4 regions of the Ensifer sp. M14 genome follow, and region 1 is predicted to be linked to each of the others. Evidence: predicted binding sites of a transcription regulator. Region 1 holds the regulator's gene; each other region holds the start of a gene.
What was found. Region 1 encodes LexA, which represses DNA repair genes until DNA is damaged. Its sites were predicted from a motif close to TGTTCNNNNTGTGTTCNG; they were not measured.
Positions count from the first base shown of each region.

Region 1 (7,630 bases):
GTCTGATTCCGGCCTATCGAGGCCTGGGCAATCTCCCGCAACTGGAGAAATCCATGCCTCTTAAACATCTGACGACAGCCGCTTTTCTCGCCCTTCTGACCCTTTCCGGATGCGCAAGCACTGGTGACGCCAACACGACCTACGCCCAATGGCAAGGCCCATCGCCGGTGCCGGACCCATCGGCAGCAAGTCCCGGCGGCTTCCGTCTCAGCTACTGAGTTGCAGTCGTTGTTTCTCGCCATAGAAAGTGTCAGCCCGTCTGCCCAACCGCCAATTCTTGGCGCAAGGTCCGAAAAGGTTGAGCTGGGGCTATCGAACGCGATCGGGCACCCCACCAATCTCGATATGACAAGGGTTGCGAACGCTCCAACCGCTCGATCCGGCTCGCTTGAAAGCGAACTGAAAAGCGACTTTCGACCGGGCTCCGGAGACTTCCGGTAAAATCGCCGTGATACGGCTTATGGTAACCGAAAACGTTGACTCCCGCTTCATTAGGGCGCCTTCATATGTGGTCATCCAACAGTTGAGGAACTGAGCGATGCCCACCTTCATCATAGAGCGTGAAGTACCCGGAGCCGACAAGCTTAGTCAGGACGACCTCTGCGCGCTGTCGGCGAAATCCAACGCGGTCGTTGCAGATCTTGGCGTGCCCTACACATGGATCACCAGCTACGTCGCCGGCGACAAGATTTATTGCGTCCACGAGGCGCCAACCGCCGACGTTATTCGCGAACATGCAGAAAGAAGCGGATTTCCGGCCAACAGGATCACCGAAGTCGCCGCCGTGATTGGGCCTACGACAGCATCTCAGGGTCGCGGCAAATAGCCGAATCGGTGTTACAATCACACCAGCGGAACACTGACTTCATTGCAGGCCATGCCGCCCGCCCGAACCAATGCGCACCGAGCGCCGTCATTGACTTCCGGCCGTATCAATGCACGCTAGTCCGCCGGTCATTCGGCGCCCACAAGGGCTCCCCGGCACGCCTTTCCAAGGAGACGATCATGGCAAAAGGTCAAGTGCGAAGCAACCGCGAGGTTAGAAAGCCCAAGAAGGACAAGACCGTCAAAGCCGCCGTTACGCCAGAAGGCTCCCAGGTGAAGCTTGCAGGCAGCAGCTTCTCTTTGGGCAAGAAAGACAAAAAGTAAGGCAGCCGCTCCGACTTCGTGAACCAAATACGCCTGTACGTTTTATCAGTGGCCAGTCGGACGGGATGTGCACGTCTCCGCACATCCTGGGCGACTGGTCCCGCGACGAGAAACCAGAAATGATGCCGGCTCCGCAGGACACCCGACCGGCGCGTGAACCTTCCCGCAGACACAAGGAACACTGCGGGCGGCGGCACTTGCCAATCGTCCCGATTGCAGCCGCGAAGATCGATCCGCCGCCAGCCATGCCGCCTGAGGTCGATGCCGGAGGAGTAAAAAACGCCCCGAAACGCTCGCTCTTCCCGCCAATCTTCGTGTCTTCGCGGCCACAGCTTGAAGGGTCGTCATCGTCTTTCGCAAAGAACTGTTGAACACCGCGCGGTACGCGGTCTGCTTGCTGGACTCCGGAACGAAAGCACGGTTCACATCGTTAACCAATCTATCGGCACCACTTCTGACCTAGCGGACGTCCATCGTGCTTGCAGCCTTGCTTATCGCCTCGATTATCGCATCGCCCCACATCGCCCTCAGCGCGGCCACGGTCGACGACCTGCAAACCGACTTCGAATTGGCCATCCCCTGCCAGCAGATCGACGGTCGGAATGTCTGGAAAGGCTCGATCGCCTATTATATCCAGTCGTTCGTCTATCAAGGCGACACGCCGGTCGCGACCGACGCGGCAGATGCGGTGCTGCCGGAGGACAACTCGGCCGAGACCGTGAAGGAATTCGAGGACGCCTGTTCTGCAACGCAGCCGGCTTGAAACGCCCTCTCCTTCTTTGATGCCCGCCTTGCAACGGCTTATTGCCGAGCTATTCCCACTCGCTTCCGTTACTGGCTGCGCATCCGTGCGGCGGCAGTCCGTTGCCGAAGGTGCGCTTTAGCCGGCCACAACCCCACTGGCGGACCGGCCCCGGCATCATCGCGTTCAATGCGATGCCGACTTCATCGAACGGGCTCTGCCTGTTGTCGACGTATTGATACCAGCGAAACCCGAGGACGACGGTCGTTGCGATGACGATCGTCAACAGGATTCGAATCATCTTTTTCATTGCACCCTCATTCCGTGAAAAGCGCGAGGCATAGCAGCTCCGCATGGCATGCCCAGCACCGAGGCAGCCGATAGGCGCACAATTGATACAACATTCACCGAATTTTAGGCACTTGCGGAACACATATGGAACAGATAGTGTCTGTTCTTGATTTGTTTCACGCCTCTGGAGCGACTTGCCATGCTGACCCGCAAGCAACAGGAATTGCTTCTTTTCATCCACGAACGCATGAAGGAGTCTGGTGTTCCGCCATCCTTCGACGAGATGAAGGATGCACTCGACCTGGCATCGAAGTCGGGCATTCACCGGCTGATTACGGCGCTCGAAGAACGTGGTTTCATTCGGCGCCTTCCCAATCGCGCGCGCGCGCTTGAGGTCATCAAGCTGCCGGAAGCTTACGCGGGAAACGCTCAGCCGCGTCGCGGGTTTTCACCAAGCGTCATCGAGGGAAGCCTCGGCAAACCTCCTGCGCCCGCCCCGGCTGCCGCAAAAGCGCCGCCGGTGGCAGACAACAACTCCGTCTCGGTTCCGGTCATGGGCCGTATTGCCGCCGGCGTACCGATCTCGGCGATACAGAACAACACGCACGATATTACGGTGCCGCTCGATATGATCGGCAGCGGCGAGCACTATGCCCTTGAAGTGAAAGGTGATTCGATGATCGAGGCCGGCATCTTCGATGGCGACACGGTGATCATACGCAATGCCACCACAGCCAACCCCGGCGACATCATCGTCGCGCTTGTCGATGACGAAGAAGCGACGTTGAAACGCTTCCGGCGCAAAGGCGCGTCGATTGCGCTCGAGGCGGCCAATCCGGCCTACGAGACACGCATCTTCGGCCCCGATCGCGTCAAGATACAGGGCAAGCTCGTCGGCTTGATCCGCCGCTATCACTAAGCCAGATGACGTTGGCTGTCTTCCTGCTGGAAGGGCCTTCTTATGCTTGAACGTCTCGCCACCTCAAGGGGTAGCGAGACGGAAGTGATCAAGTCGAGCGCTTTAAGCACTCGACAATTTTCATTCGTGTATGGAGTACTCGCCCAACTCGCAGAGGTCCTGCGTGTCTTCGGTCGTATCGAGACCGGAGCCTTCCTCGAATTCGAAGCGCATGTCGTATTTGCAGACATCGCGTCCGTCGGCGATGGTAATTTCCATGCTCTCGCCCGGATTAAGCACCTGCCGCCCGAAGACATCGTCTTCCCACTGGTCGACGCCGACCGGCGACGTATAGAAGTTCGTCAGTACGGCTTTCGTCTTGTTCTTCAGCTGAAAGACGAGATCCTCAGCACTTGCGGTGGCCGTCGTTGCGGCAAAAATGGCAAGAGCGGTCAGGGCGATCTTACATTTCATTTTATGTCATTTCCTCCATTGTCGGTTTTGTTTGACGCTAGCTATACGGCTCGCATCGACGGAATATTCATTCCTGAACCCGTCTAGAGACAATTATCCTTGCACTGACAATACAGGCAGAATCACCATTTCGGGGTACGTCGCCGGCAAACCAGATGCGCGCACGATTATTGGCTGCGCCGACGCGTGAAGCGCACGCGCGGACGGCGGATTGCCTAGGAAAAGCAACCGTCCTTGGCGGCGAAGCAGTAGCAAGCAGACTTCGCCACAGCTGCGCCAGGTGCGCCCGGAACTTGACGGCCCGCGAAGCAGGGCACAACCGGCAAGCGCCGGAATCGACAGGCCACGTGATATCGTCGCGGCACAGCCAGCACGGTGGAATAAGATGGCGGTGCAATCATGCATCGGATTTGTAGCGATTGTCGCTCGCCCATCGAGGGCGCAGGTCAGCGCGTCAGGCACAAAGGGTGCGGGTGCAATCTTATAAACCGCATACGGACGGAGACCGGATCCGATGCTTATTCGAACCATGGCTGCCTTTAACCCGACCGCACCGGACGATCGCACCGTTGCCTTTCGACGATGGCAGCCTAGTTACCCATTCGCGTAACCAAGTGAGGAACTGCTGAATGAACCGTAATGGCCTTTATCTCGTCATCGCCGTGCTCGCTGTCGCCGTCATCGGGCTCGGCGTCTATGCTTATCGCGAAGAAACGAAACCTGCCGGTGTCGAGATCAAGATTGGCGAGGACGGCGTTTCCGTTCAGGAGAATTGAGCAGGCCGCGCATATTCCCAACGAGGCAGCGGGAGGTGGATTTCCGATCGGCGACAGCACGTTCCGCCGGCGACAGCCTTTAGATCCACTGGATACCCGGATGGTACTGCCGAGGGCTGGCATGGGCTGCACCGATATATTGAGACCCGGCTCCCCGATCGCCCCAGCCATTCATCGGCCGCCCCCTTGTCAACACCGCATGCCTCCAAGGCATCAGCCCGTTCGATTGCGAAGGACTGCCTGTCAACGACGGCAGCAATCACCCGCTGGACACCATGGATTTGACCGGGCCGAGGCTCCCGGGAACACTGAAGTTCATTCGGGCAAAATGACTGGCGCGGTCAGGGCACCAGCAGACCCACGCAGACAATTCGGCGCAAGAGAGTGATGGCGCCGCCACAGCACCACCGTTGCCGTCCGCCCGACGAGCGACGGTCACTGCGGCCGAAACATCAGTGTCGGGGCGTGACGAAGCTCCTCCAACGCCCAAGGCAAGACTTGCCTGCGTCTCACGGTTCTCCGCACTGAGCCGCAGGAGCGCATCTCAGGCAAGGTTTAACCGTTCTGGGAAACGATAGATGGAATCGAGATAGATTGCTGCTCCCCGGAAATTAAAGCCGACGCAGGATCGGCGTTCCGAAGGAGCGCTTCGAATATAAAGCTTTAGGTGAAATTTTGGAGGCCTCGCCCGGACTTGAGGAATGGCGGGATGTCAATCACTTACGGCAGCACGTTGCCACACTTTCATGAATTGTTTTCTTTTAAGAAGCAAAGGGCTCTGCCACAGCTTGCCACACCTCTTTTGCTGTCGGAGATCATCCAGGAATTCGATCGGCTGCCGTGCAGTGACGCAACCGATTGAAACAACAATCGTGGCATTCGGAAGATTTGGAGGCGAAGAAGGTCCTTCAGAAATTGAACCGCATGCCAAGGACATTTGCATTGGAGCCGCCGTGCATGTCGCCGAGCGTCCCCCAGGCTCCGGACCGGTGGTGAACCCGCCAGAAGAAATCGACGTTGGGCATTGTGTCGAAGGAAAGGTTCAACTCGGGGCCGAGATAGAACAGGGTTCTGGCGTTCCCGTTACGTTCCAGCTCGTTCTGGCGCTCCCGTCCTTCCTGAGTATGCGTGACATAGCTGATGCCAAACGTAAGGGCTGGCGAGATCCGGACAGCATCGCCAATCTCGAAACCGTCGTAGCGACCGACGACGCCGCCCCAGAATTCCGCATTCGGATGCCCGCCGAATCTTCCGGCGAGCCCCGCTTCCAGTCCGAACCTGAAGGAGCCCATCCTTGCCGGGAAGTACTGGTAGCCGACGCCTACGATCGGAAGGTCAGCGTATGTGACACCGAAAGGATTGCCTGCCTGGAGCATGTCCGCATCGACCATCGCGCCGCCGAAGGCGAATACCGACTGATCGACGTCGCGGTTCTGTGCCTGCGCGTCGGTTTTTCCCAAAAATGGCATCGTGGCAGCGCCGAGCAGCAGAGCAAGCGGGATGGCAGTTGAAGCCTTCATATCGGATCTATTACGAACGAGCGAGTGCCGAGCCGCAGCTTGGGCTGTGGTTTCGGCATGCGTTTGAATAGAAGAATTCCTGCCAAGTCCACCTCTCAGCGTTGCAGGACCAATTGTCTGCAAGAAAGGTTAAATTGCCATGTATGGCTAGCACCTTTGCCCCAGGAGAGGGCGCCAGCTTTCCGGAACCCTTGTAGCGCAGGCGATTGCGGCATGTCTAGCTAGAGGGGTTGTTCGGGACTTATTTTGTGACTTTGTGTCGCGATTTTGTTTTCGCCGACCATTCGGCGACCAACGTTTATAGCGAAATTTTACCGATCACATTTGTCCCTAGACCGATAGGTATGGGCCGCTTAACGGCTCCGTGCAGAATGGAGACCGATTGTGGACACAATCCCTTCCTTTACCGACCTGCCGGTAAAGGACTGCGTGAAGCCCGCCTGGTGGCCGTCTTCCTCTGCGCGTAGGCCACCTGGGCCGAAGGGTCTGACGACGATGTACGGACGGGAAGACTTCGAAGATCTAGACGCGGAATGCAGAGAGAGCCCGCCCAGCACGGCAGAGTGTCGCCCGCATCAAATGCGACGGAATCGGTGATCTTCTGTTGGCTGCGGGGGAAGATACTGAGGAGGAAAACGGAGCGAATTGCCACACCAAATGGAAATTCTGGTGTCCAGTGGATTTCGTCGCGAATAATTGCTTCACGAAATCAGTTCGTTAGGTGTGTCTTTGGAGGCCTCGCCCGGAATTGAACCGGGGTACAAGGATTTGCAGTCCTCTGCGTCACCACTCCGCCACGAGGCCTCACCGACTGAGATTATCAAGTCGTGGCGAGCGTTTAGAATGAATATAGAAAGAGTGCAAGAGGGTTCATTCTGAATGCGATCCTTTTTTCATTTTGAACAAGCGTTTCTATTCCGTTCTGTGGATGGCTGCTGCATGCGGCTGCGCCGCTCGCTCTTTCATGAAGAATGCATATCGCCGGTCACCCCCTCACCGCGCCCAAGCGGAACAACAAGGCGAGCGATTGGGGCGCTATTCATGTAGCAACGTGGGATCGATGGGCGGGCATAATGGAGCGCGCGGCGCTCACATTGAAGGAAACGCCGTCTCACAGGCTTTTACTCGACAACGAAGAACGACCGTCTTTGGGTGCTGCGCGACGGCGGCGATATCCCGCTCTCCTGAAGTGTTTCGCCGAGCAGGTCGCCAGCGGTTTGAAGCCTGGTTTCGCCCAACGCAGTCATATCCGCGGATTTTTCCATCCGCCTAGCACCACGGCGTCGATTGTCCCTTCCACGGCCGCACAAGCCCTTCCGAGACGAGAATGCTTCCGAGCGAACGGCCGTCGCGCATCACGACGCGCAGCTTCTCACTGGCCTTGTCATCGTCCCTGCCGATCGCTTCGATCAGCCTGAAATCTCCGGCGTTCAACAGCTCGCGCAATCTCTGCTTGGCGTAGAAGCCGCGTGCGCGTTCGCCATCGCAACCTGCCTGCTTGGTTCTCGGCGCGTCGATATCGGCGACCCGGACTATTTCGCCGTGATATCGGAAGGTCGCGCCGTCGATGACGCAGTTGTCGTTACGGATACCGCAGAAATAAAACTGGTTCGCCTGAGGTTGAAGCGCAGCCGGCTGCACCACAGGCCGTTCGACCGGGGTCGGCGCGGCCAATCCGACGTTGACAGCAGGTATTGGTCCATCAACAGTCTTCGTCCTGTTTGCGGCGGGCGGTACGGCCGCACGCACTACCGCCTTCGGCCGATCCTCTGCCCTGGAT
Region 1 is NZ_QJNR01000004.1:2,952,074-2,959,703, forward strand. Features, by position in the region: gene BLJAPNOD_RS35620 (hypothetical protein) at 54-218, shown strand; gene BLJAPNOD_RS14180 (DUF4242 domain-containing protein) at 539-826, shown strand; gene BLJAPNOD_RS35625 (hypothetical protein) at 1,006-1,149, shown strand; gene BLJAPNOD_RS14185 (hypothetical protein) at 1,625-1,912, shown strand; gene BLJAPNOD_RS14190 (hypothetical protein) at 1,962-2,201, opposite strand; gene lexA (transcriptional repressor LexA) at 2,382-3,101, shown strand; gene BLJAPNOD_RS14200 (hypothetical protein) at 3,222-3,554, opposite strand; gene BLJAPNOD_RS14205 (hypothetical protein) at 4,184-4,330, shown strand; partial or broken gene BLJAPNOD_RS36475 (GFA family protein) at 4,519-4,662, shown strand; gene BLJAPNOD_RS14215 (hypothetical protein) at 5,239-5,850, opposite strand; tRNA gene BLJAPNOD_RS14220 (tRNA-Cys) at 6,581-6,654, opposite strand; gene BLJAPNOD_RS14225 (thermonuclease family protein) at 7,120-7,630, opposite strand, start outside.

Region 2 (7,630 bases), 440 kb from region 1:
TGAGGATCGACCCGAAGCTGCTCAACCGGCGTGTGTTCGAGAGCCTGATCGCGGCCGGTGCCTTCGACTGTTTCGGCTACGATCGCGCGGAGCTCGTCGGCGGACTTGATCGCATCCTCGGCTTTGCCCAGCGCGCTCAGGAAAACAAGACAAGCGGACAGGGCGATATATTCGGGGCAGGGGCTGCAACCGGGCCGGAGCGAATCTCTCTTCCCGCCTACACGCCGTGGCTTGCCTCGGAAAAATTGCACCGGGAATTCCAGGTGCTGGGCTTCTATCTCTCCGCCCATCCGCTCGACACCTACAATCCGTTGCTTGCCAAGATGCGCGTCCAGACGTTTGGTGATTTCGCCGGCGCCGTGAAGAAGGGCGCAACGGCCGGCCGTCTCGCCGGCACTGTCACCTCCAAACAGGAGCGCAAGACCCGGACCGGCAACAAGATGGGTATCATTGCCTTCTCGGATTCATCCGGCCAGTTCGAGGCCGTGCTGTTTTCGGAGATGTTGCACCAGTATCGCGACCTGCTCGAGCCCGGTAAATCGCTGGTCATGACGGTGCAGGCGGAGGAGCGGCCGGAAGGTATCGGTCTTCGCATCCAGACGCTGCGCTCGCTTGAGGAAGAATCGCTGCAGATGCAGAAGGCGCTGCGCGTCTATGTGCGCGATTCCGGACCGCTGAAGTCCATCGCCGCTCACTTGAACGCAAGAGGCGAGGGGCTCGTTTCCTTCATCGTCATCAAGGACAATGGCCAGCGCGAAATCGAGGTCGAGCTCAGCGAAAAATTCCGGATTTCACCGGAGATCGCAGCGGCTCTTCGCTCGGCCCCCGGAGTGGTCGACGTCGAACTCGTCTGATCCGCGCTCCAATACGGGTGCTTGACAGCGCGTTGCTTAAGGGAAGCCGCGCCCATTGGACGTGACGGCCGCGTCTGATGCTGCGCGCATCGGCTCAGCCCCGTGGCGACGCTCGCGTGATGGTGATGAAGTCGGTACCGTCGCCGGTTTCAAGCCCGCTTTCCATGTCTGAAATCGACAGCGAAGACCCGTCTGCAAGCAGGCCGCCGATGCGGCTGCGGACGTCGTCGGAGATGGTCAAGCGACCAAGCGTGCGCTGGATGGCGTTGAAGGCGGATGCGTCGGCGTCGGTGTCGATGCCGAGCCGCTTTTTTGTCGCTGACGGCAGATGGTTTTCGAGTGAAACGCCGTACCACTTGCCTTCGGCCTTTTCACCGTCAACCTCATGAAATTGCAGGAAATGTGTACCAAGCGCCTGCTCCGGCTTGCCGATGGTGACACCCGCCTCGAAAATCGGCTTGAAGCCTTGGCGGACCAGGATAACGCCATTGGCAGGAGTGTCGCGCCCCACCTTCTTGAAGATGGCGTCTGTCAGTTCTGGCGTCAGCTTCCCATCGACGACCGCCCCCTCGGCAGTCTGAAACGCGCTGATGGCGGCAGTCGTATCCGGGCCGATGTGGCCGTCCGGCACACCGGCGATATAGCCGAGTTGGTTCAGGGCCGACTGGACGTCGCGCCGGATATCACGCTCCCCACGCCGGGTGATCAGCATTCGGATCGGCTCGCGGCTTTCCTCGGCGATGGCTGACGGAATGGTCGATGTCTCCGTCATCGCCACTTCGATCGGCACGTTCTCGGCCTTACTTATCGCAGGGCGAAGTGGCACGTCCGACAGCGGCGCGGGATTGTCGCCCGGCGCCGGTTGACGCTGGAAGAGCATGGCACTCGATACTTCGGTGGGGCTGACCTGATGGTCAGTTATCAGGACGTGCATACCGCGCGACGTCATCTTGAAGAGGCTGGCGGCAAACTTGCTCGGCAGGCGCACACAGCCGTGGGAAGCGGGATAGGCCGGCACGTGATTGGAGCCGTGCAGTGCGATGCCGGACCAGGTCAGCCGCTGCATGAAGGGCATCGGCGCGTTCGAGTAGATGTTGGATTTATGCTGACGCCGCTTTTCGAGGATCGAGAAGATGCCCGTCGGTGTCGAATGTCCGGCCTTGCCCGTGGAGACCGCAGATGTTGCGATCACCGCGTCGCCGTCATAGACGACGAGCGATTGTTGGTTCTTGGAAACGATGATCTGCAGCGGTGCACCGCTGCCGGCAAAGCCGGCGGCAGGCGAAAACAGGAAGACGACAACGCTGGCCGTGAGAGCGAAACGCGATACCATACACTCATCCCAACACGTAAACTGGCCGACGAGCTTAGACTGCAATCTTTAAAGAATTCGTCCGGATCGAGCCGAGGCAACGTCAAGTCGGCGCCGATGACGCACTAGTGATCGCGCTTGCGGCTACCGAAGGTGTAGCCGGTTTCCACGCTTGCCTTGCCGAACTTGTCGCGCAGCTTGTTGATGGCGTCTTCGGCGGCAGCGCGGCGGGTCGCTGCGGGATCCACGAGATCGGGCGGGTCGGCGAGATCGGGGCTAGAAAGATCGCTGACGCCGATGCCGATCAGTCGGTACTTCGTGCCGTCGATTTCCTTCTCCAGCAGTTGCAGCCCCGTGCGGAAGATACGGTCCGCAAGCCGGGTCGGACTGTCGAGACGGCGGTTTCGCGTCCTGGTCTTGAAGTCGGCCGTCTTCAGTTTCAGGACGACGGTCTGGCCGGCCAGTTCGGATTTGCGCAGCCGATGCGCGACCTGTTCACTCAGCCGGCGCAGATGCGTGACGAGATCGTCGTAGCGGGCGAGATCGTCATTGAACGTCGTCTCGGACGACACGCTTTTCGCCTCGCCGTCAATCTCGACGGTTCTTTCGTCGAGGCCGCGCGACAGGCGGTAGAGCCTCTGACCCATGGTGCCGTAGCGGCGCATGAGGTCGGCTTCCTCCATGGTCTGGAGCTGGCCGATCATGCGGATGCCATCGCGCTCCAGCGTTGCGGCAAAGGCCTTGCCGACGCCCCAGATCAAGGTCACCGGCTTTTCTCTCAGGAATTCGAGGGCCTCAGCCTGGCCGATCACCGAGAAGCCGCGCGGCTTCTGCAGATCGGAGGCAACCTTGGCGAGGAACTTGCAGTAGGAAAGCCCGACAGAGACAGTAATACCGATCTCCTGTTCGACACGGCGGGCAAAGCGCGCGAGCGTTCGGGCAGGGGGATCGTGGTGCAGCCTCTGCGTGCCGCTCAGTTCCAGGAAGGCCTCGTCGATGGAGAGCGGCTGCACCAGAGGCGTCAGTTCCTGCATCAGCGTGCGGACCTCGCGACCGACGCGAACGTATTTTTCCATATTGGGCTTGATGACGACTGCCTGCGGACAGGCCTCGAGTGCCTTGAACATCGGCATGGCCGAGCGCACCCCGTGGATGCGGGCGATGTAGCAGGCGGTGGAGACCACGCCGCGCTTGCCGCCGCCGATAATAACTGCCTTGTCGGCAAGCTCCGGGTTGTCACGTTTTTCGACGGACGCGTAAAACGCATCGCAATCGATATGGGCCAGTGTCAGGTCGTAGAGTTCCGTATGCCGCATAAGCCGCGGACTACCGCAGGCAAGGCAGCGTCGCGCGGTCGCGGTCTGTTCCCTAAGGCAATCACGGCAGAAGCCTGGAGTTTGAGAACCACTGTCGAGCATATCTGGAACAAATGTTGAACATTGCGACTTTACGCTCTACGCTAGCGAGTCTCAAGGGAGGCCGCGTTGGAAATTGCCTTGCATGTCAGGTTGCCGACGCTAAGTCGCGGGTCGGGTTTCGAGTTCCGTCATGCGGGCCTCGCGCTGTCGGGCTGGGTGTTGCTACCGCTGGAAATGCGCGCGAATGGCACTGGCGGCATCAGCCCAGTCGGCAGCAATGTGCACGCACGTATCTGGCGCAGGCGCGAGCGCTCGAAACTCGGCATTCGCCATCAGGTTGATCAGCAGGCAGGACGGCGCGTGCTCCTGCACCGATTGCAGATTGCGGGCGATGTCGTCGATGAAAACGACGGGCAGTGCCCGTCCGGCATGCAGACGCTGCACGATCGGCCCTTTCGGGTCCTCGGAGGCGAGCAAAGGGTAAGGAAGATCAAGACGATCGAGCAGGGCACGGCGCGCGGCCGCATGACGCGGCGGCATGGCTGTCAGGAAGACGATGTCTGCCTGTTCGGACAATTGGCGAAGGGTCTCGACCACGCCGACAGCCGGCGTCTGCCAACGCTCCTGCGTGGCATAAAAAATCTCAAGCAGTTCCTTGACCGCGGCCTCGCTCGCCGCCTGTTGCGTTATCCGATGGACGATGTTGCCGGTCAGCCGGAACGAGCGCGGCAGGAGAACATGGTCGCAGCTTTCGAGAAAGGCCTGGAAGGGGTTCAGGAATTCGAGCACGACTTCGTCGATATCGCTGACGACAAGCGGGCGATCGCTGAGGCGGATGCTATCTTCGAAGATCGCGTCGTTCACGCTCAGCTATCCTGCAGGTCGGCGGCGCCGGAAAGTTTCTGGTGCGCGCGCACCACGTCCTGGGGGGCCGTATCCGTTGCCTCGCAAAAAGCGATCAGTGTTGGCTCATGGTCCATGAGAAAGGCGACGAGGCCGCCCATGAAGCCCGGCTCGCCAATCGCGTTGCGCAGGGAGGACGGATCCGTCCCCGTCAGCGCGAGAAATCGAGACAACAGGTCCGGCTCGCCGGCAAGCCAGGAAAGAATGTCGATGGCGATTTCGTCGGCTCTCTTCAATGTCTTGGCCTCCTACTGTTTTTACGCCCGGAATTACCTATTTTTCAACCAAATAGGTTTATCGTTGAACTCGAGGAAATGGGTCGAGTCGTTGGTTCTGCAACTTAGATGTCTTGATAAGACTTGCAAGAAGACGACGGACAGCAAGGGATCGACATGCCCAAACAGGTAATGATTGTTGAGGATAACGAGCTGAACATGAAGCTCTTCCGAGACCTGATTGAGGCTTCCGGCTACGCGACGATCCAGACGCGCAACGGGATGGAGGCGCTTGAGCTGGCGAGGAAGTACCGTCCCGATCTGATCCTGATGGACATTCAGCTGCCGGAGGTCTCCGGGCTCGAAGTCACGAAGTGGCTGAAGGAAGACGACGAGCTGCACGTCATACCGGTCATTGCCGTGACTGCCTTCGCCATGAAGGGCGACGAGGAGCGTATCCGCCAGGGCGGCTGCGAAGCCTATGTTTCAAAACCGATTTCTGTGCCAAAGTTCATTGAGACGATCAAGACCTACCTTGGCGATGCCTGAGCGGCGGGAAAATTGATATGACTGCGCGCATTCTTGTTGTCGACGACGTGCCTGCCAACGTTAAGCTGCTGGAAGCGCGTTTGCTCGCCGAGTACTTCGATGTGCTGACCGCCGGCGATGGTCATACGGCGCTGTCGCTCTGCGAGACGACGCCGGTTGACCTGGTGCTTCTCGACATCATGATGCCCGGCATTGACGGTTTCGAAGTCTGCGAGCGTCTGAAGGCAAATCCGCGTACCGCCCATATTCCCGTCGTCATGGTGACGGCGCTCGACCAGCCTTCCGACCGGGTTCGCGGATTGAAGGCCGGTGCCGACGATTTTCTCACGAAGCCGGTCAATGATCTGCAGCTGATGTCGCGGGTCAAGAGCCTCGTCCGCCTGAAGAACGTCAGCGACGAACTGCGGCTGCGGGCCCAGACGGCGCAGACCATCGGCCTGCAGGAACTGGCGCGCCAGGATCGCCCGGACGAGCCAGGCAATATCCTCCTGGTCGATGGCCGCGGGTCCTCTCAGGAGCGGCTGCAGCGTGCGCTAAAGCCGATTGCCGAGGTCTCCGTCATCTCCGATCCGCAGGCGGCTTTATTCGAAGCCGCCGAGAACAATTTCGACCTCGTCATCGTCAATGCCAACTTCGACGACTACGATCCCCTGCGGTTGTGCTCGCAGCTGCGGTCTCTGGAGCGCACGCGCTTCATCCCGATCCTGCTGATCACCGAGCAGGGCAATGACGAAATGATCGTGCGGGCCCTCGATCTGGGCGTTACCGACTACATCATCCGACCGGTCGATCCCAATGAACTCGTTGCCCGCTCGCTGACGCAGATCAGGCGCAAGCATTGCAACGACATGCTGAGAATGAGTGTGCAGCAGACGATCGAACTGGCGGTCACCGATGGCCTCACCGGTCTGCACAATCGTCGCTACCTCGACAATCATCTGAAGCTGCTGCTCGATCGTGCTGCAGCGCGCGGACGCCCGCTGTCGATCTGCATGACCGACATCGACCGGTTCAAGCAGGTCAACGACACCTATGGTCATGATGTCGGCGACGAGGTGCTGCGCGAGTTTGCCGGCCGCATCCGTGCGACGGTGCGCGGTGCTGATCTCGCCTGCCGCTTCGGCGGCGAAGAGTTCGTTGTCGTGATGCCTGACACGTCGCCGGAGATGGCAGCGACAGTTGCCGAACGGCTACGGCATATCATCGAGAGCCAACCGTTCTCAATACCGCATGCGGACGGCGCACTGGTCATCACCGCTTCCATGGGTATTGCTGGTCTCAAACTGGAAGGCGACACGACGGAAGCTCTGTTGAAGCGCGCAGATACGGCCCTGTATCAAGCGAAGAACGAAGGCCGAAACCGCGTGGTGGCAGCTGCAGCCTGACGACCGGAACCCACCGGCGGCTTCATCCGCTGCCGCTATGATGAAATTCCGGATCCCTCTTGCGATATGCCCTTAAAGTTGTATTGTTCGGCGCGCCGATGCTACCAAGGCGGTTGGTGGCGGCGGCGGCCACGAATTTACATGTATCAGGACGGTACGGAATTAACCATGCGCCGAGCAACACCGCTCCGCGCATTAAGAATTCGTTGATTTTTTTCTATATTCAGGTGATGCTGATAAACGAGGGGGCGTCGCTTCCATCCGTTTCGGTTACCCCATGATGCTCAGGTCCGCCGCATCTCCTGGGTCGTGGGGTCGGTCGGTTGGCTTTTGACACCTGCGGAATCCTCGTGCCGCGGTTAGAAGCCAGCCGACCCCCATTCAAAGCGCCGTTCCGTGAGGGGCGGCGCTTTTCGATTCGTGCCGCTGTGTTCTTGTCATTCGGGAGAGACGAAGGGGGAGGCGGGACGGCCGCTTCAGGGCACCAACGGAAAGGGGCGCCAAACCTTGCGGTTGGCGCCCCTTGATCCTACGAAACGTCAGATCTTACTTGATCTTGGTTTCCTTGAATTCGACGTGCTTCCTTGCGACCGGGTCATACTTGGTCTTGGTCATCTTGTCCGTCATCGTACGGCTGTTCTTGGTCGTGACGTAGAAGAAACCAGTGTCGGCTGTCGACAGCAACTTGATCTTGATGGTGGTGGCTTTTGCCATGGTCGTCCTGCCTTTATGAAATTGAACGCCGTGGAAAACCGGTTGCGGGCCACGGGCAAGGTTGGCGCGAAACTACAAATCGCGGCCGAAAAGTCAAGACCGTTTTGGATTCAAAACGATCCTTACAACCGAAAGCGCGACGTAAAGGCCGAAAAACCCTGCAATCGCCCAGGCAAAGCCGTTGTTGCCAGCCACATCCATCGATGCGCCGATCACCTGCGGCCCGGCAACGGTGCCCACCGCATAGGAGAAAACGAACGCGGCATTGGCGGCGGCAAGGTCGGAGCCTTGCAGGCGCGAGCCGAGATGGCTGAGGCCGACCGTGTATAGACCGGAGACG
Region 2 is NZ_QJNR01000004.1:3,387,879-3,395,508, reverse strand. Features, by position in the region: gene dnaE (DNA polymerase III subunit alpha) at 1-854, shown strand, start outside; gene BLJAPNOD_RS16535 (L,D-transpeptidase family protein) at 949-2,187, opposite strand; gene BLJAPNOD_RS16530 (DNA polymerase IV) at 2,292-3,584, opposite strand; gene BLJAPNOD_RS16525 (hypothetical protein) at 3,747-4,388, opposite strand; gene BLJAPNOD_RS16520 (DUF3572 domain-containing protein) at 4,391-4,663, opposite strand; gene BLJAPNOD_RS16515 (response regulator) at 4,820-5,191, shown strand; gene BLJAPNOD_RS16510 (PleD family two-component system response regulator) at 5,209-6,576, shown strand; gene rpmG (50S ribosomal protein L33) at 7,123-7,290, opposite strand; gene BLJAPNOD_RS16500 (MFS transporter) at 7,384-7,630, opposite strand, start outside.
Region 2: a site for LexA is predicted at 3,588-3,605, ahead of BLJAPNOD_RS16530 (DNA polymerase IV). Genes of this name have one in related genera too.

Region 3 (7,630 bases), 1.6 Mb from region 1:
CGCGATCTTCGACTTTGACGGCACGCTCGCCGATACCGCCGAGTGGTTCATGGCGGCGAGCAACCTTGCCGCCGCACGCTTCGGCTTCCGACAGCTATCCGTCGAGGAGTTCAAGGGGCTGCGCGCCATGGGCAGCCGCGAGATCATCGCGCATATGGGCGTGCCTATGTGGAAGCTGCCGCAGATAGCAACGTTCATGCGCAAGGAAATGGCAGGGCGGGCACAGGCGATCCAGCTATTCCCTGGTGTGTCCGACATGCTGACCGGGTTGAAGTCGGCCGGCGTCGGTATCGCGGTCGTCAGTTCCAATGGCGAAGCGGCCATTCGCATGGCGCTGGGCGAGACCGCCGCTGCCGTCGACCTTTTTGAGTGCGGCGCGACGTTGTTCGGCAAGGCGCAGCATTTCAAGAAAGTTGTCAAGTTTGCCGGCATCGCCCCGTCGCGCATCCTTGCGATCGGCGACGAAGCCCGCGATATCGAGGCCGCCCGCAAGGCGCGCATCTGTGCCGGCGCCGTCGGCTGGGGCTACGCCGACCCGGCGTTTCTGAGATCGCTCGGGCCGGATCGTTTCTTTGACCGGATGGACGACATCCCGCCGGCCTTCCACGCCGCGAAGGGCTGAGAGGCTAAGCGCGTCGCGATCTCTAGGATTCGCTGACTGCGCTTTAAACGTTGTTTTTCCGCATGTCGTTATCGCAAAACCGCTGCGCACTTTTGCGCGACATGCTTAGGCCGCCTTTGAAAGCTGCTGCTGCGCCTCGGCGAAAAGTCGCAGCGATTTCAGCCGCGCCTCCATGTCGAAGATCGGCATGGAGATGATCAGTTCGTCGGCCTTCGTCTGCTCAAGGAATGTCCCGATCTTCCGGCGGATCGTTTCCGGGCCGCCGACGATGGCATAGGACATCGCGTGATCGACGAAGATCTTTTCATCCGAACTCCACAACCCATCCATGGACGCGACGGGTGCGGGGAACCGGCCGCGGGCGTTGCGGCGCAGGGCGACGAAGGATTGCTGCATCGAGGTAAAGAGGTAGTTCGCCTCCTCGTCGGTGGACGCCGCCACACCCATGACGCCGACCATCACATGTGGTTTGGAAAGTGTTTCCGAAGGCGTGAAGCGTTCGCGATAGATTTCGAGCGCCGACAGCAGCATGTCGGGTGCGAAATGCGAGGCGAAGGCGAAGGGCAGGCCGAGCATGCCGGCAAGGTGGGCGCTGTAGTGGCTGGAGCCGAGCAGCCAGATCGGCACGTTGGTGTCGGCGCCGGGAACCGCGATGATCGCCTGGTTGTCGGCGACGGGCCCGAGCAACGCCTGCAGCTCGACCACGTCGTTGGGGAAATTGTTGGCGCTCGCCTCCATGTTGCGGCGAAGGGCCTGGGCGGTGCGCATGTCGGTGCCGGGTGCACGTCCGAGACCAAGATCGATGCGGCCGGGATAGAGCGCGGCCAGCGTTCCGAACTGTTCGGCGATCACCAGCGGCGAATGGTTCGGCAGCATGATGCCGCCGGAGCCGACACGGATCGTCTTCGTACCGGCGGCCACATGGGAGATGACGATCGAGGTCGCAGCACTCGCGATGCCCTTCATGCCGTGGTGCTCGGCCAGCCAGAAACGCTTGTAGCCGTTCTCTTCGGCCGCCTGCGCCAGCAGCCTGGAGTTTTCCAGCGACTGGGCGACACTGCCGCCTTCGGTGATCGGGGAGAGATCGAGGACGGAGAACGACGCCATGAGCAAGGCCTTTATTGAGCGAAATTGATTGAAGACCTATGTAAGGTCAAAATTCCTCAATCCAAGAGTGGCGCTCGAGATTTCCGGCGGTCGCGCCCGCCTCATGTGGATGTTTTTGTTTTGTTCACTTTTTGCTGGCAGCGTCCGGGCACGCAGCATAGGGTGAATTTCATGCAGACCACGATTCGCATCATCGGCATCGATCCGGGCCTCCGCCGTACCGGCTGGGGCATCATCGAAACGCTCGGCAATTCGCTGCGGTTCGTTGCATCCGGCACGGTCACGTCTGATGGCGACATGGATCTCGCCTCGCGGCTCTGCCAGTTGCACGATGGCCTTGCCGAAGTGGTGCACAGCTATCAGCCGCACGAGGCGGCCGTGGAGCAGACCTTCGTCAACAAGGACGCGACGGCGACGCTGAAGCTCGGCCAGGCGCGTGGCATCGCCATGCTGGTGCCGGCGCGCGCGGGCTTGCGGGTTGCCGAATATGCACCGAACGCGGTCAAGAAGGCCGTCATTGGCGTCGGCCATGGCGAAAAGCAGCAGATCCACATGATGCTGAAGGTTCTGATGCCGAAGGCCGAATTCAAGGGCAACGATGCTGCCGACGCGCTGGCGATCGCCATTTGCCACGCGCACAACCGCCTGTCGGTGACCAGCCGGCTCGCGGCCCTGATGGGGTAGTTGCGCTTCTGCCATTAATTTCCGATGGTCGGTCCGGCCATCCCGCAATCCATTCATGAGAGACGACGCCACATGATCGGCAAATTGAAGGGTACCATCGACGAAATCGGCGAGGATCACGTTGTTCTCGACGTGCATGGCGTCGGCTATGTCGCCCATTGTTCGGCGCGCACCTTGTCGAAGCTCGGTTCGGCGGGAGAGGCGGCGGTGCTGTTTATCGAAACCTATGTGCGCGAGGACCAGCTGAAGCTGTTCGGCTTCCTGACGGCGCTGGAGCGCGAGTGGTTCCGCTTGCTGCAGAGCGTGCAAGGCGTGGGTTCCAAGGTGGCGCTCGCCCTTCTGTCGACGCTGACGCCGGGCGAGCTTGCAAACGCGATCGCGCTGCAGGACAAGACCTCGGTGTCGCGCGCGCCGGGCGTCGGCCCGAAGGTGGCGGTGCGCATCGTCACCGAACTGAAAAACAAGGCGCCGGCCTTTGCCGGCGAAATGTCCGGCTCGATCGGCCTCAAGCAGGAACTGGGCGAAGGCGTCGCCTCTGCGCCGGTTTCCGACGCCGTGTCGGCGCTGACCAATCTCGGCTACTCGCGCGACCAGGCCGCCAATGCGGTTGCCGCGGCGCTGAAGAATGGCGGCGAGGATGCCGACAGCGCCAGGCTGATCCGGCTGGGCCTCAAGGAATTGGCGCGATGACGGCTTGCGTTGTCGGGCCCGCCGATGCAAAACGGCCATATTCTTTGACACCATGTGCACGAATGCCCGATCGATTGGAACGGATGGATGACTGATGCCGCTCGCCTGATAACGCCGGACAAGCGCGGCGAAGATCTCGATGCGACCATGCGTCCGCAGTCGCTGGACGAATTTACCGGCCAGGCGGAAGCGCGCGCCAACCTGAAGATCTTCATCGAAGCGGCGAAGAACCGCGGCGAGGCGCTCGATCACGTGCTGTTCGTCGGGCCTCCCGGCCTCGGCAAGACGACGCTGGCGCAGATCATGGCGAAGGAACTGGGCGTCAACTTCCGCTCGACCTCCGGACCCGTTATCGCCAAGGCTGGGGATCTTGCGGCGCTTCTCACCAACCTCGAAGAGCGCGATGTTCTCTTCATAGACGAAATTCACCGGCTCAATCCGGCGGTCGAGGAAATCCTCTATCCGGCGATGGAAGATTTCCAGCTCGACCTCATCATCGGCGAGGGACCGGCGGCGCGCTCGGTGAAGATCGACCTGTCGAAGTTCACGCTGGTGGCGGCAACCACGCGCCTCGGCCTCTTGACGACGCCGCTGCGCGACCGTTTCGGCATTCCGGTACGGCTCAATTTCTACACGGTCGAGGAACTGGAATCGATCGTGCGTCGCGGATCCCGGCTGATGGGGCTCGGCATGACCGACGACGGCGCCCGCGAGATTGCGCGGCGCGCCCGCGGAACGCCCCGTATCGCCGGCCGGCTGCTGCGCCGCGTGCGCGATTTTGCCGAAGTCGCGCGGGCCGAGGCGGTGACGAAGACAATCGCCGACGAGGCGCTGACGCGGCTGCTCGTCGACAATATGGGGCTCGACCAGCTCGACCGCCGCTATCTCTTCATGATCGCCCAGAATTTCGCCGGCGGGCCTGTCGGCATCGAGACCATCGCTGCCGGTCTCTCCGAACCGCGCGATGCGATCGAAGACATCATCGAGCCCTATCTGATCCAGCAGGGTTTTATCCAGCGCACGCCGCGCGGCCGGGTTTTGACCGCCAATGCCTGGAAACACATTGGTCTCAATCCGCCGAAAGAGGTCGAGGCGGCCCAGTTTCGCATGACGCTCGAGGACGAGTGAATGATCACCCGCCGCGGGCTCCTGAAGTTTCTCGGCGGCGGCATCGCCAGCATGGCAGCACTGGGCGGCTACGCCTTTGCCATCGAACCGCTCGCCCGGCTGAGCGTGACGCGCTATGCGCTGACACCGCCGGGCTGGACGCCGGGCTTGAAGCTGCGGGTGGTGGCGCTGGCCGACATCCATGCCTGCGAACCCTGGATGTCCGCCAACCGCATCGCCTCGATCTGCCGCCAGGCCAATGCGCTCGGCGGCGATATCACCGTTCTTCTCGGCGACTATGCCGCCGGCATGAACCTCGTGACGCGCTACGTGCATTCCAGCGAATGGTCGAAGGCGCTGGCGACGCTTGAAGCGCCGCTCGGCGTGCATGCGGTCATGGGCAATCACGACTGGTGGGAAGACCGAACCGCGCAGAAGAACAGCGGCGGCCTCACCTTCGGCCACAAGGCGCTCGCCGACGTCGGCATCAATGTCTACAGCAACCGCGCCATCCGCCTGGAAAAGGATGGCATGGGCTTCTGGCTCGCCGGGCTCGAAGATCAGCTTGCGCTTGTGCCGGGCAAGAAGTGGATGCGCAAATACATGCAGGGCCTCGACGACCTCGACGGCACCTTGGCACAGGTCGACGACGACGCGCCGGTGATCCTGCTGGCGCATGAACCGGACATTTTTCCGAAGGTTCCTTCGCGCGTTGCCTTGACGCTGTCAGGCCATACCCACGGCGGGCAGGTCCGTTTTCTCGGCCACGCTCCCGTCGTGCCCTCCCGTTTCGGCGATCGCTACGCCTACGGGCATATCGTCGAAGGAAATCGCAGCCTGATCGTTTCCGGCGGGCTCGGCTGCTCGATTGCGCCGGTCCGCTTCGGCGTACCTCCCGAGATCTTGGTCATCGATCTCGGCTGAGGAGGTCCCGGCCGCATGGCTTAGGTGCGTGGCCGAATGACGTATTTCGGCGTCGTCGTGTGCTCGCTATGATCCGGCAAGGAAGCGCCGACCGTCGACGATCGGTGAGCACGTTCCGTTGCCTGCACTGCTTCCATGATGGCGGCCGGCGGCTCGAAATCCACCCATCGAAGGGAAGAGTGCATGCTGGCGCGGCGCGGGTTCCTCAAGCTTCTCGGCGGCCTGGTGATGGCTGGGTTCGGCACCAGCGCCTATGCCGTCGGTGTGGAGCCGTTGCAGCGGCCGCTTGTGACGTCCTACGCCTTGCGACCCGCCAATTGGCCACCAGGACTGAAGCTCAGGCTCGTTGTGCTGGCGGATATCCACGCCTGCGAGCCGTGGATGCCCGTGAGCCGGATAGCCGGCATCTGTGATCAGGCCAGTGCGCTTGGCGGTGACATCATCCTTTTGCTCGGCGACTATATGAGCAGCCTGCGCCTGACCGGCTTCGTCGAGCCCGCCCGCTGGGCCGACGCATTGGCGCGGCTGAAGGCGCCGCTCGGCGTCCATGCGATCATGGGCAACCACGATTGGCTCAACGATCCGATTGCCAGCCGAGCGGGGCATGGTCCAACGCGGGCGCACAGGGCGCTCGCCGGCGTCGGGATTCCCGTTTATGACAATCGCGCACTGCGCCTGGAAAAGGACGGACGATCCTTCTGGCTTGCGGGTCTCGCCGATCAACTCGAACCCAGCTATCCGGCCCCGGATGGCTTCGGCATGATCCCCGGGCTGGATGACCTGCCGGGTACGCTGGCGGGTATCGAGGGCGACGAGCCGATCATTCTCATGGCCCACGAGCCTGATATCTTCGTCGACGTGCCCGCGCGTGTTTCGCTGACGCTCGCAGGTCATACCCATGGCGGGCAGGTGAGGCTCCTGGGGTATTCACCGCTCGTGCCGTCGCGATACGGCAACCGTTATGCCTACGGACATATCCTCGAGGGCGACCGGCACATGATCGTCTCCGGTGGCTTGGGGCTTTCGAACTTGCCGATCCGAATCGGATCGCCGCCGGAGATCGTTGCCATCGACATCGGTTAGGATGATGATCGCCGTTACTGTCGCAATTACCGAGCTATATCGCCAAGGCAGGGATTGAATATCTGTGTATGGCGTATGTCTACTTTATTGTATTCTTATTTTAGCCACATCTGTGCCGCGCTTTGAGCCGATTTCGCCAGTAACAAGACGCCGGGCGAATAAGGGCATTTGCAGTATCACGTGCCGTCCAGGGACAGACAGAAGCGGTTATAGTTCAGCGTCGATTTCATTCAGTCTGAGGGAATTTTGTAGGGTGCGCCATTCGGGGTGGCGCCATCCCCGTGTGATACTGCCGATATCGAAAAGGTACTTTCAATGGGTCTCATGTTTCTGATCAATACGCTGAGCCTCGATCCCGTCGCCGCACTCAAGACGGGTCTACGCATACTCCATTTCATAGGGTTGGCGCTGGGACTGGGCGCAGCTACCGTTCTCGATCTGATGATCGTGCGGTTCTTCATCAAGGGGAAAGTGACCCCGGAACACTGGGCGGTGTTCCACTTCGGGTCGAAGATCGTCAATTGGGGCCTGATCCTGCTGTGGGTCACCGGCTTCGGCTTCCTGGCCTACTACGGCTTTTTCGAACCGATCAAACTCGGCAATGAAAAGGTCTGGGCGAAAATGACCATTGTCGCCATCCTGACGGTCAATGGCGCCTTCATCCATGCGGTGATCCTGCCGAAGGTGAAGATGCAGATCGGCCGTTCGCTGATGGAAGGCATGTCGACCAAACAGCGTAGCACCTTCCTCATCTCCGGTGCTGTCTCGGCGACTTCCTGGTACGTGCCGCTGATGCTCGGCGCATTGCCGCAGCTCAACTTCGTCGTTCCGATGACGGTGATCCTGATGGCTTATGGCGTGCTGCTCGCAGCGGCGATCGTCATCTCGCATAGCCTTCTCTTCGTGCTTCCGGCGGACAAGAAGCCGGCAGTGCAGATGAAAACGCGGGTCGAGCCGATGATGGGCCTGCCCTCGGTTGCTTGATTTTGGGGGATCACGGGTCTGAATTTGACCCGTGGCCGAAAGGAAAGGCCCGGCGTCGCACACGACGCCGGGCCTTTCTGTTTATGGTGGTACGGCTGTGGCGAACAGGCGACCGTCAGGCGAGCAGACTTTTGACTGTTGTCTGCAAACGCTTGAGCCCGCCCGGCTGCCAGCCAAGTGCCCGGATCTTTTCAGTATTCATGACATTGAACGCAGTCAGGGCGGCTCGGCCCGGAAGGGCGTGCCTGGAGCCGGTCATATCCTGAACCATTGCCAGAATGGCACTGTTGTCGACGAGGACGTCGGAGACATTGAGTACTCCGCACTGAAGGCGATCCAATGGTGCATGGAGGAGAATGCGAACGGCGGCGGCCACGTCGTCCCCATGCACTTCCGTGCCGGCCCGTGGTGCGATCATGCGGCCCGACA
Region 3 is NZ_QJNR01000004.1:1,357,629-1,365,258, forward strand. Features, by position in the region: gene BLJAPNOD_RS06450 (HAD hydrolase-like protein) at 1-622, shown strand, start outside; gene BLJAPNOD_RS06455 (LLM class flavin-dependent oxidoreductase) at 728-1,729, opposite strand; gene ruvC (crossover junction endodeoxyribonuclease RuvC) at 1,901-2,413, shown strand; gene ruvA (Holliday junction branch migration protein RuvA) at 2,486-3,103, shown strand; gene ruvB (Holliday junction branch migration DNA helicase RuvB) at 3,191-4,231, shown strand; gene BLJAPNOD_RS06475 (metallophosphoesterase) at 4,232-5,134, shown strand; gene BLJAPNOD_RS06480 (metallophosphoesterase) at 5,318-6,217, shown strand; gene BLJAPNOD_RS06485 (hypothetical protein) at 6,533-7,201, shown strand; gene BLJAPNOD_RS06490 (NAD(P)-dependent oxidoreductase) at 7,317-7,630, opposite strand, start outside.
Region 3: a site for LexA is predicted at 1,840-1,857, ahead of ruvC (crossover junction endodeoxyribonuclease RuvC). Genes of this name have one in related genera too.

Region 4 (7,630 bases), 290 kb from region 1:
GCCGTGCGGCGCCAGAAGTTCGACGTCAACGCCGGATCGCGCAACGCCTCGAGTGACCGCCAAGAAGTGAAAGATTTTTCAAAGACTTGCGGACTCATGCGCGCATCCTTGTAGGGATTGATCGCGCCTCCGGCCTCGACAACGATCGCATCGAGGCGGTCCAGCAGCTTTACCGTCCGTTCACCCTGATTGGCGAAGTCTAGCGTCAAAGTAAAACCGGGCCGCGGAAACGACATGAGGCCACGCGAGGCGACGTCCCCGAAGCGCTTCAGGACGGTCAGGAAGGACGCGTGCCCGGCGCGGCGCGCCGTCTCCATCAGCGTCGCGGTAATCTCACGCGCGCTCTCGGCGGGGTAGACGCTCTGGTGCTGATACAGTCCTTTTGGACCGTAAAGCCTGTTCCACGCGCCGATGGCGTCGAGCGGATAGAAATACGACGTCCACGGCACAGTCGAAATTGTCTCGCCCGGCTTCTCCTTGCGGAAGTAATATTCGTTGAACGCCTTGAGCGTCGCGAAATTGAGAAGGTTGAATGGTGGCGAGAACGGTACCGAGAGTTTCATGCCTTTCGGCATGTCGGGAAACTCGCAGGAGCCATCCGCATGATCCCCGGCGAGCAGGACCCCACGGCCCATGCGCCGTCCGGTTGCAAGCTGGTCAATCCAGGCGACGGAATATTCATGTTCCTCATCGACGCGATCCACCAGGCCGAAGTATTCGTCGAGATTGCCGAACCGAATGGCGTGCTGCTGCACATGCGGCGACGGCACTTTGGTGAGACGAAGGCTGACGGTCAGGATCAGGCCGGTCAGTCCCATTCCGCCGATCGTCGCCGAAAACAACTCCGGGTTATCAAGCGGCGTGCAGGTCAGGCGCTCGCCAGTGGAGCGCAGCAGCGTAATGCCGGACACATGATTGCCGAAGGTCCCGCGCACATGGTGGTTCTTGCCGTGAACATCGTTGGCAAGCGCGCCGCCTATCGTGACAAAAGCCGTGCCGGGCGTGACGGGAAGAAAGAAGCGGTGGGGAATGGCGCGGGCCAACACATCGCCGAGGGTAACGCCCGCTTCGCAGGTCATCATACCGGTGCCGGGGTCGAACGCGAGAATGCGCGCGTGTCGGCGATTGTCGATCAGCGTACCCAGATCGTTGTGGCAGCTGTCGCCATAGCTGCGACCATTGCCGAACGGCAGGAAGGTCTCCGGCTCGATCGAACCGATGCGATCTTCGTAGTCGTCGGGCGAAATGCCCTGCCGCGGCCGACGGTCGAGCCGGCCCCAGCTGTCGTAATCTTGCGTATTCATTGCGGCCCGACAGCTCCGAAAAGGATAAGTAACGCCCCGACCATCATGGTCAGCTGGCTGCGCCAATCGCGCATGATGAAAACGACGGGATCCTCGTGCAGCATGCCACGGCGCGCTAGCATCCAGATCCGCAACAGCATGTAAAGCACCAGCGGGCAAAGCGGCCACAGCGCCCACGGCGTCGTGTACATCTCCTGCAGTTCCTTGCTGTGCACATAGAGTGCAAGCACCAGGGCCGACGTGAAGGCGGAGGCCACACCGGCCTGCCCGACCATTTCGAAATCGACCGCGAGATAGCCGCGCCCGGGAACGGCGCCACCGTCCTTGTCTTCGAATTCATGCAGCTCGACGTATCGCTTCACCAGCGCGAGGCTCAAGAAGAAGAAGATCGCGAAGGATACCAGCCAGAAGGAAAGCTCGGTGCCGGTCGCTGCCGCGCCGGCAACGATCCGGGTCGTGTAGAGGCCGGCAAGCGTGAACACGTCGACCAGAAGCTTGCGCTTCAACACGAACGTGTAGGCCGTCGTGGCGCAGGCATAGAAGGCGAGGACGACTGCGAAGTTCCACGGCAAGAGCGAGGTTAGCGAAACCGAAGCCAGGATCAGGCAAACGACCATGACCAAAGCCGTTGGCACCGACATCTGGCCGCTGGCGAGTGGTCGGTTGCGCTTCTTCGCGTGACGTCGGTCATTGGCCAGATCGGAGAGATCGTTGATGATGTAAACGGCAGAGGCAAGGAAGCTGAAGGCGAAGAACGCAACGATGACGCTGACCAGCGCATCGAGATGCAGGACCTCATGATTGAGGATCATCGGCACACCGATGAGCACGTTCTTCGCCCATTGATGCACGCGGATCGATTTCAAGGCAGCGAGGGCACTCACCTTGCCGGTATCGAGCTTCTCTGCATCGTGATTGCGACGCCATTTCTCAGCCGCCGCATCGGGAGCAACGACGATCGCGCGACGCGCGACGTCGAACACCGCGATGTCGTCACGGCTATTGCCCATGTAGTCGAAACCGCCCTTGCCGAAACGGTCGACAAGTGCGTCACGCTTGCGGCCGCTCGTCAGATTGAGTGCCTCGGATGAATGCATGATCGAAGAAAAGAGCCCGACATGCGCAGCAACCCCCAGGGCAACAGCGGGTGCGGCACCGGTGACAAGCACGATATCGCGCCCGCCGGCCTTCTCAGCAGCCAATCGATTCAGCACCGTCTGGCGGTAGGGCCAGTCCTCAGCCTTTCGGCCGGAGCGCGAAGCAACTTCATGTTTAAGGCGAGCCTTGCCCTGCCACAGCCATAGGAGCATGGGGAAGAGCATCAGCGGATTGCGCAATAGGATGATCGCAGCGCCTTCCCAAAGCGTGTCGGCAGCCAGCAATGTGCCATCCAGGTCGACACACAACGGAATTTGTCGTGTTTCGATGTGCGCGTTCATGAAATATACCCCAGCAATATCTGCCGGAGATCATCGCGCCGATCACTTTCAAAGGTGAAAACAAGCGGCCTGATTGCATCCGGAAATTGCCGGTCTGGTTAATAAATGCCGAGCGTAGTTCGGTACGCTTCAGCGGCTGCCGATCCAGTTCAAGGCGTCGCGCCAGTCGGTCATGCGGATCGGCGTTCCATGCGACCCGGTCTCGAAAAGCACGAAGCGGGCCGGATAACCCTGCCCTTTCAACGTGCTGTAGAGCGCTTTCTGGCTCTCGGCCGAATAGACGCTATCCCTGCTGCCATGGCTGAAAAACATCGGCAGCCTTGCCTTGTACGCGGCACTCTTCGTGAAATCGGGATCGGCGACGCCGCCCATGATCATCATGCCGCCAAGGGCCGCAACGGCGCCGGCGTCCCGTGCCACACCCCAGCAGATGAAGCTGCCCATGGAGGCGCAGGCCAGCACGACCGGCCGGCCGCCGGAGCGCTCGGCGGCAAGCTTGACCAAGCCTGCAATATCAGTTGCCCCAGCCGCATCGAAAGACCGAACGCTCGGTGCACAGTAGACGCCGCCATTGGCAACAGCCAGGTTCTTTAGGCGATTGAAGTTGCCACCGAAGGAAAAGTCGTTGGCGCCGAGGCGCCGGTCGCCGCCTCGCCCGTGGATGAAGATTACGCTGAATGCCGCACCGCGATCCGGGCCGACGCGTGTCACATCGAGTCGGCGCCCGCCCACGTCGAGCGTCTCGTTGGCTTGCTCACCCTTGACGCCGAGAGAAACGAAAGCGCGCTTGACCCGCCGCTCCGGAATTTCGTCACGCCCGTTGATGTCGCGCAATTCCTGATAATCGACGACGCGGTAGTCGCCGTTGTCGCTCTGCTCAAGCACTGTGCCGTAGGAAAACAGATCATCCTTGTATGGCTTCAACACCTGCGCCGCAGCGAGAGCAGCGGCCCCGGCAACAAGCCCGAAGGACAGCACGATGGCGCTAAGCCGACGAAAGCAAGAATGAGCTGTGGACACGGACAACGAAGGGCTCCCTGGTTCGTCGCAAAGCCTTGCCATCGGCTCGGCACCAAAGCAACAGTTGGTGACAAGTGCCAACGCTCAGGCTTTATTTTACAGGCATTCGGCGCCGCCATTCTCCTTTTGTTCGCACAATCGGCAAGAGTCTGGCAGAATTAGGGTGATTCGAATGACTGGGGATGGCGACAAGACCACGGTCTTGCTATGGCCTTGACCACCTCCGCACGACAGGAATGATCTAGACGCCCCATGGACGACAGCAACGACCTCTTCTCCGCAATGCCCGAACAACCGAAGCCCGCGGTGCCAGACGCCGCGCCTGTTGCGCGAGCAGCGCCGGTTCCGCGTGAAGAACCGCGCCCTGCCCCCAAAGGCAGCGATAGCGGCGACTATGACGCTTCGGCAATCGAGGTGCTGGAGGGGCTCGAGCCGGTGCGTCGGCGTCCGGGCATGTACATCGGCGGCACCGACGAGAAGGCGCTGCACCATCTCTTCGCAGAAGTCATCGACAACTCGATGGACGAAGCGGTGGCTGGTCACGCCAACTTCATCGAAGTCTATCTCGACGCTGACGGCTATCTGTCGGTGACCGACAATGGCCGCGGTATTCCGGTCGAAAACCACCCCAAGTTCCCGGGCAAGTCGACGCTAGAAGTCGTCATGACGGTGCTGCATGCGGGCGGCAAGTTCGATGGCAAGGCGTACGAGACCTCAGGCGGCCTGCACGGCGTCGGCGTTTCCGTGGTGAACGCGCTTTCGGACGATCTGGAGGTCGAGGTCGCCAGAAACCGCAAGCTTTATCGTCAGCGCTTTTCGCGCGGCGTACCGCAGGGCGGGCTGGAAGAACTGGGTGACGTCCACAATAGGCGCGGAACGCGGGTTCGCTTTCATCCCGATCCGCAGATCTTCGGGCCGCATGCCCGCTTCGAGCCGGCGCGGCTGTTCCGCATGGCACGCTCCAAGGCCTATCTGTTCGGTGGCGTCGAGATCCGCTGGTCGTGCGATCCGTCGCTGCTGCCTGAAGGTTCCGAAATTCCGGACCGAGCGGTGTTCCATTTCCCGGGCGGCCTGAAGGACTATCTCGCCGCCACGCTCGGCAAGGAATTCACCGTCACCCGCGAGATCTTTGCCGGCAAGTCCGAAAAGTCGAACGGCCATGGCTCACTGGAATGGGCGGTCACCTGGTATGGCGGCGACCAGCAGGTCCATTCCTATTGCAACACCATTCCCACACCCGAAGGCGGGACGCACGAGGCGGGCTTCCGCATCGCGCTCACCAAGGGTCTGAAGAACTACGCCGAACTGACGCAGAACAAGCGTGCCGCGATCATCACCACCGATGACGTGATGATTTCAGCCGCCGGCATGCTCTCGGTCTTCATCCGCGAGCCGGAATTCGTCGGCCAGACGAAGGACAAGCTGGCGACCGTAGAGGCGCAGCGTATCGTCGAAAACGCCCTGCGCGACCCCTTTGACCATTATCTTGCCGACAACCCGGCGGAGGCTGCAAAGCTCCTCGAATGGGTGATCGAGCGTGCCGACGAGCGCGTCCGCCGCCGCAAGGAAAAGGAAGTCAACCGCAAGACCGCCGTACGCAAGCTGCGCCTGCCCGGCAAGCTTGCCGACTGCTCACAGAACACCGCTGAAGGCGCCGAACTTTTCATCGTCGAAGGGGATTCGGCTGGCGGCTCGGCCAAGCAGGCGCGCAATCGCGCGAACCAGGCTATCCTGCCGCTGCGCGGCAAGATCCTGAACGTCGCCAGCGCCGGCCGGGAAAAGCAGGGCGCCAACCAGCAGATCGGCGACCTGATCCAGGCGCTCGGCTGCGGCACCCGCAGCAAATACCGCGAAGAGGATCTGCGCTACGAACGCATCGTCGTCATGACCGACGCCGACGTCGACGGCGCGCACATCGCCTCGCTGCTGATCACCTTCTTTTACCAGGAGATGCCCGAGCTTATCCGTGGTGGCCACCTCTATCTCGCCGTGCCGCCGCTTTATCGCCTGAGCCAGGGCTCAAAGACGCTTTACGCACGCGACGATGCCCATCGCGAAGAACTGATGCGCACCGAATTCAACGGCCGCGGCAAGGTGGAAGTGGGCCGCTTCAAGGGTCTTGGCGAGATGCTGCCGGCGCAGCTCAAGGAAACGACGATGGACCCGAAGTTCCGCACATTGCTGAAGGTGCAGATCGACGACGTCGATTTCGAAGGCACGCGCGAAGCCGTCGACAGCCTGATGGGTACGAAGGCCGACGCACGCTTTCGCTTTATCCAGGAGCGGGCAGTGTTCGCCGACAATCTCGACATCTGATCGACCGATCCGTCGCGGTGCCTATCTGCTTACAGGCAGACGGGCACCCGATGTGGCGTCAGAAGCGACAAGGCCTATCGGTCGAGATCAGCAGGCGCATGCAGCGCCTTTTCCATGAACAGACTTAGCGGGTCCGGCTGATAATTGCCGAAAGGCGGGCGCTCGACATATCCGGCGCTTCTGTAAAGCCCGATTGCTTCCGGTTGGTGAATGCCAGTCTCAAGCCGGATCATATCAAGCCCGAGGCTCTTGGCCTGCCGCTCGAGTGTCTGCAAAAGACGCTTTCCGACTTTCAGCCCCCGTGCTTGCGGATCGACAAACATGCGCTTGATCTCCGCCGTGCCATCACCGGCTTCGACCAGCGCGCAGCAACCGACGACAGCCCCATCGAAACGCGCGACGAAGAAGGATACGGCCGGCTGCTCCAGTGTCGATACATCGACAAGATGATTGCTTTCGGCCGGATAGAGCGACGCCGCATAGGCGTCCGACATCTCCAGGAGGCGCAGGATTTCCGGCTGGCGCGGCGGTTCTTCAGCAATCGTGACTTCAGGCAATTTTCGATCCATGGCTGTTTCTGAGTTCTGATACGGTTCGCGGAAGAAACTACGGTCGTGCGTATCGGGAGCCAATACGTCAAATTGCGCAACAAGCGGACCTGCCCCATCAATCCGAATGACACGACGAAACAAATTGTTTCTGCGCATTCGAGCCACCGCCCCATTTCCGGAAGAATCACACAGGCATAAGTTGACGTGGAAAAACGCACAACCATGCACCAGATGGACACAGCCAGACCATGAAAGCCGCCCTGATCGTCATGACCATTCTTGGCTGTGACCACGACGTGAACCAGTGCCAATATATCTCGACAGTGGATGGGACATGGCCCTCGATCGCGCAGTGCGATACCGATTCGCAGAAACAGCTGCCGCGCTTCTCCAACGCCAACTATCCGGTGGTCGTAGCCGTCTGCGAGAGCTCCGGCCCCGGCCTTGCAACCAACGAACCGCAGCAGGAGGTGGCCGCTCCGCTTCCACGGCCCGAGACGCCATCGCCCCAGGCGACCGAGACGCAAGCGGGCCTGCCGAAACGGGCTTTGGAATTTCTCTCCGGCGCCGTCCCCGACCGCGAGAAGCTGAAAAACCTCGTCAGCAGGCCAGTTCATTATATCGAGGACGGTTACTCGTGGGTGGCGCGCCGGTTCACCGACTGATGTAACAAGACGAAATCGACATTAATGAATATGTCGTCGTCGAGACCAAGACGAACGTGGCGCGCGGTCAGCGTCAGCTTCCGTGAGGTAACGTCAGGCCGCCTGGCGCGCGGCCAATTGAGCATAATCGCGAGCCGATTGTCGCTGCTCGGCAAAGGCCAGTCGCTCAAGAATTTCCGCCATTGCATTGCATGCCGGCGAAGACGCGCCTTGGCCGCGCAGGTTTGCAAGCAGCGCCGTGCAGACGGAGGCGCGGCAATCATCAGTGCCCGTCGTGCCGTCCTTGCGCCAAAGAAGGACCGCTTCGGCAAACGCTTCGCTGACGTCGCGCCCGA
Region 4 is NZ_QJNR01000004.1:3,245,453-3,253,082, forward strand. Features, by position in the region: gene BLJAPNOD_RS15700 (FAD-binding oxidoreductase) at 1-1,304, opposite strand, end outside; gene BLJAPNOD_RS15705 (UbiA family prenyltransferase) at 1,301-2,743, opposite strand; gene BLJAPNOD_RS15710 (alpha/beta hydrolase) at 2,873-3,805, opposite strand; gene parE (DNA topoisomerase IV subunit B) at 4,016-6,079, shown strand; gene BLJAPNOD_RS15720 (GNAT family N-acetyltransferase) at 6,154-6,636, opposite strand; gene BLJAPNOD_RS15725 (hypothetical protein) at 6,879-7,295, shown strand; gene BLJAPNOD_RS15730 (DUF2336 domain-containing protein) at 7,389-7,630, opposite strand, start outside.
Region 4: a site for LexA is predicted at 3,880-3,897, ahead of parE (DNA topoisomerase IV subunit B). Genes of this name have one in related genera too.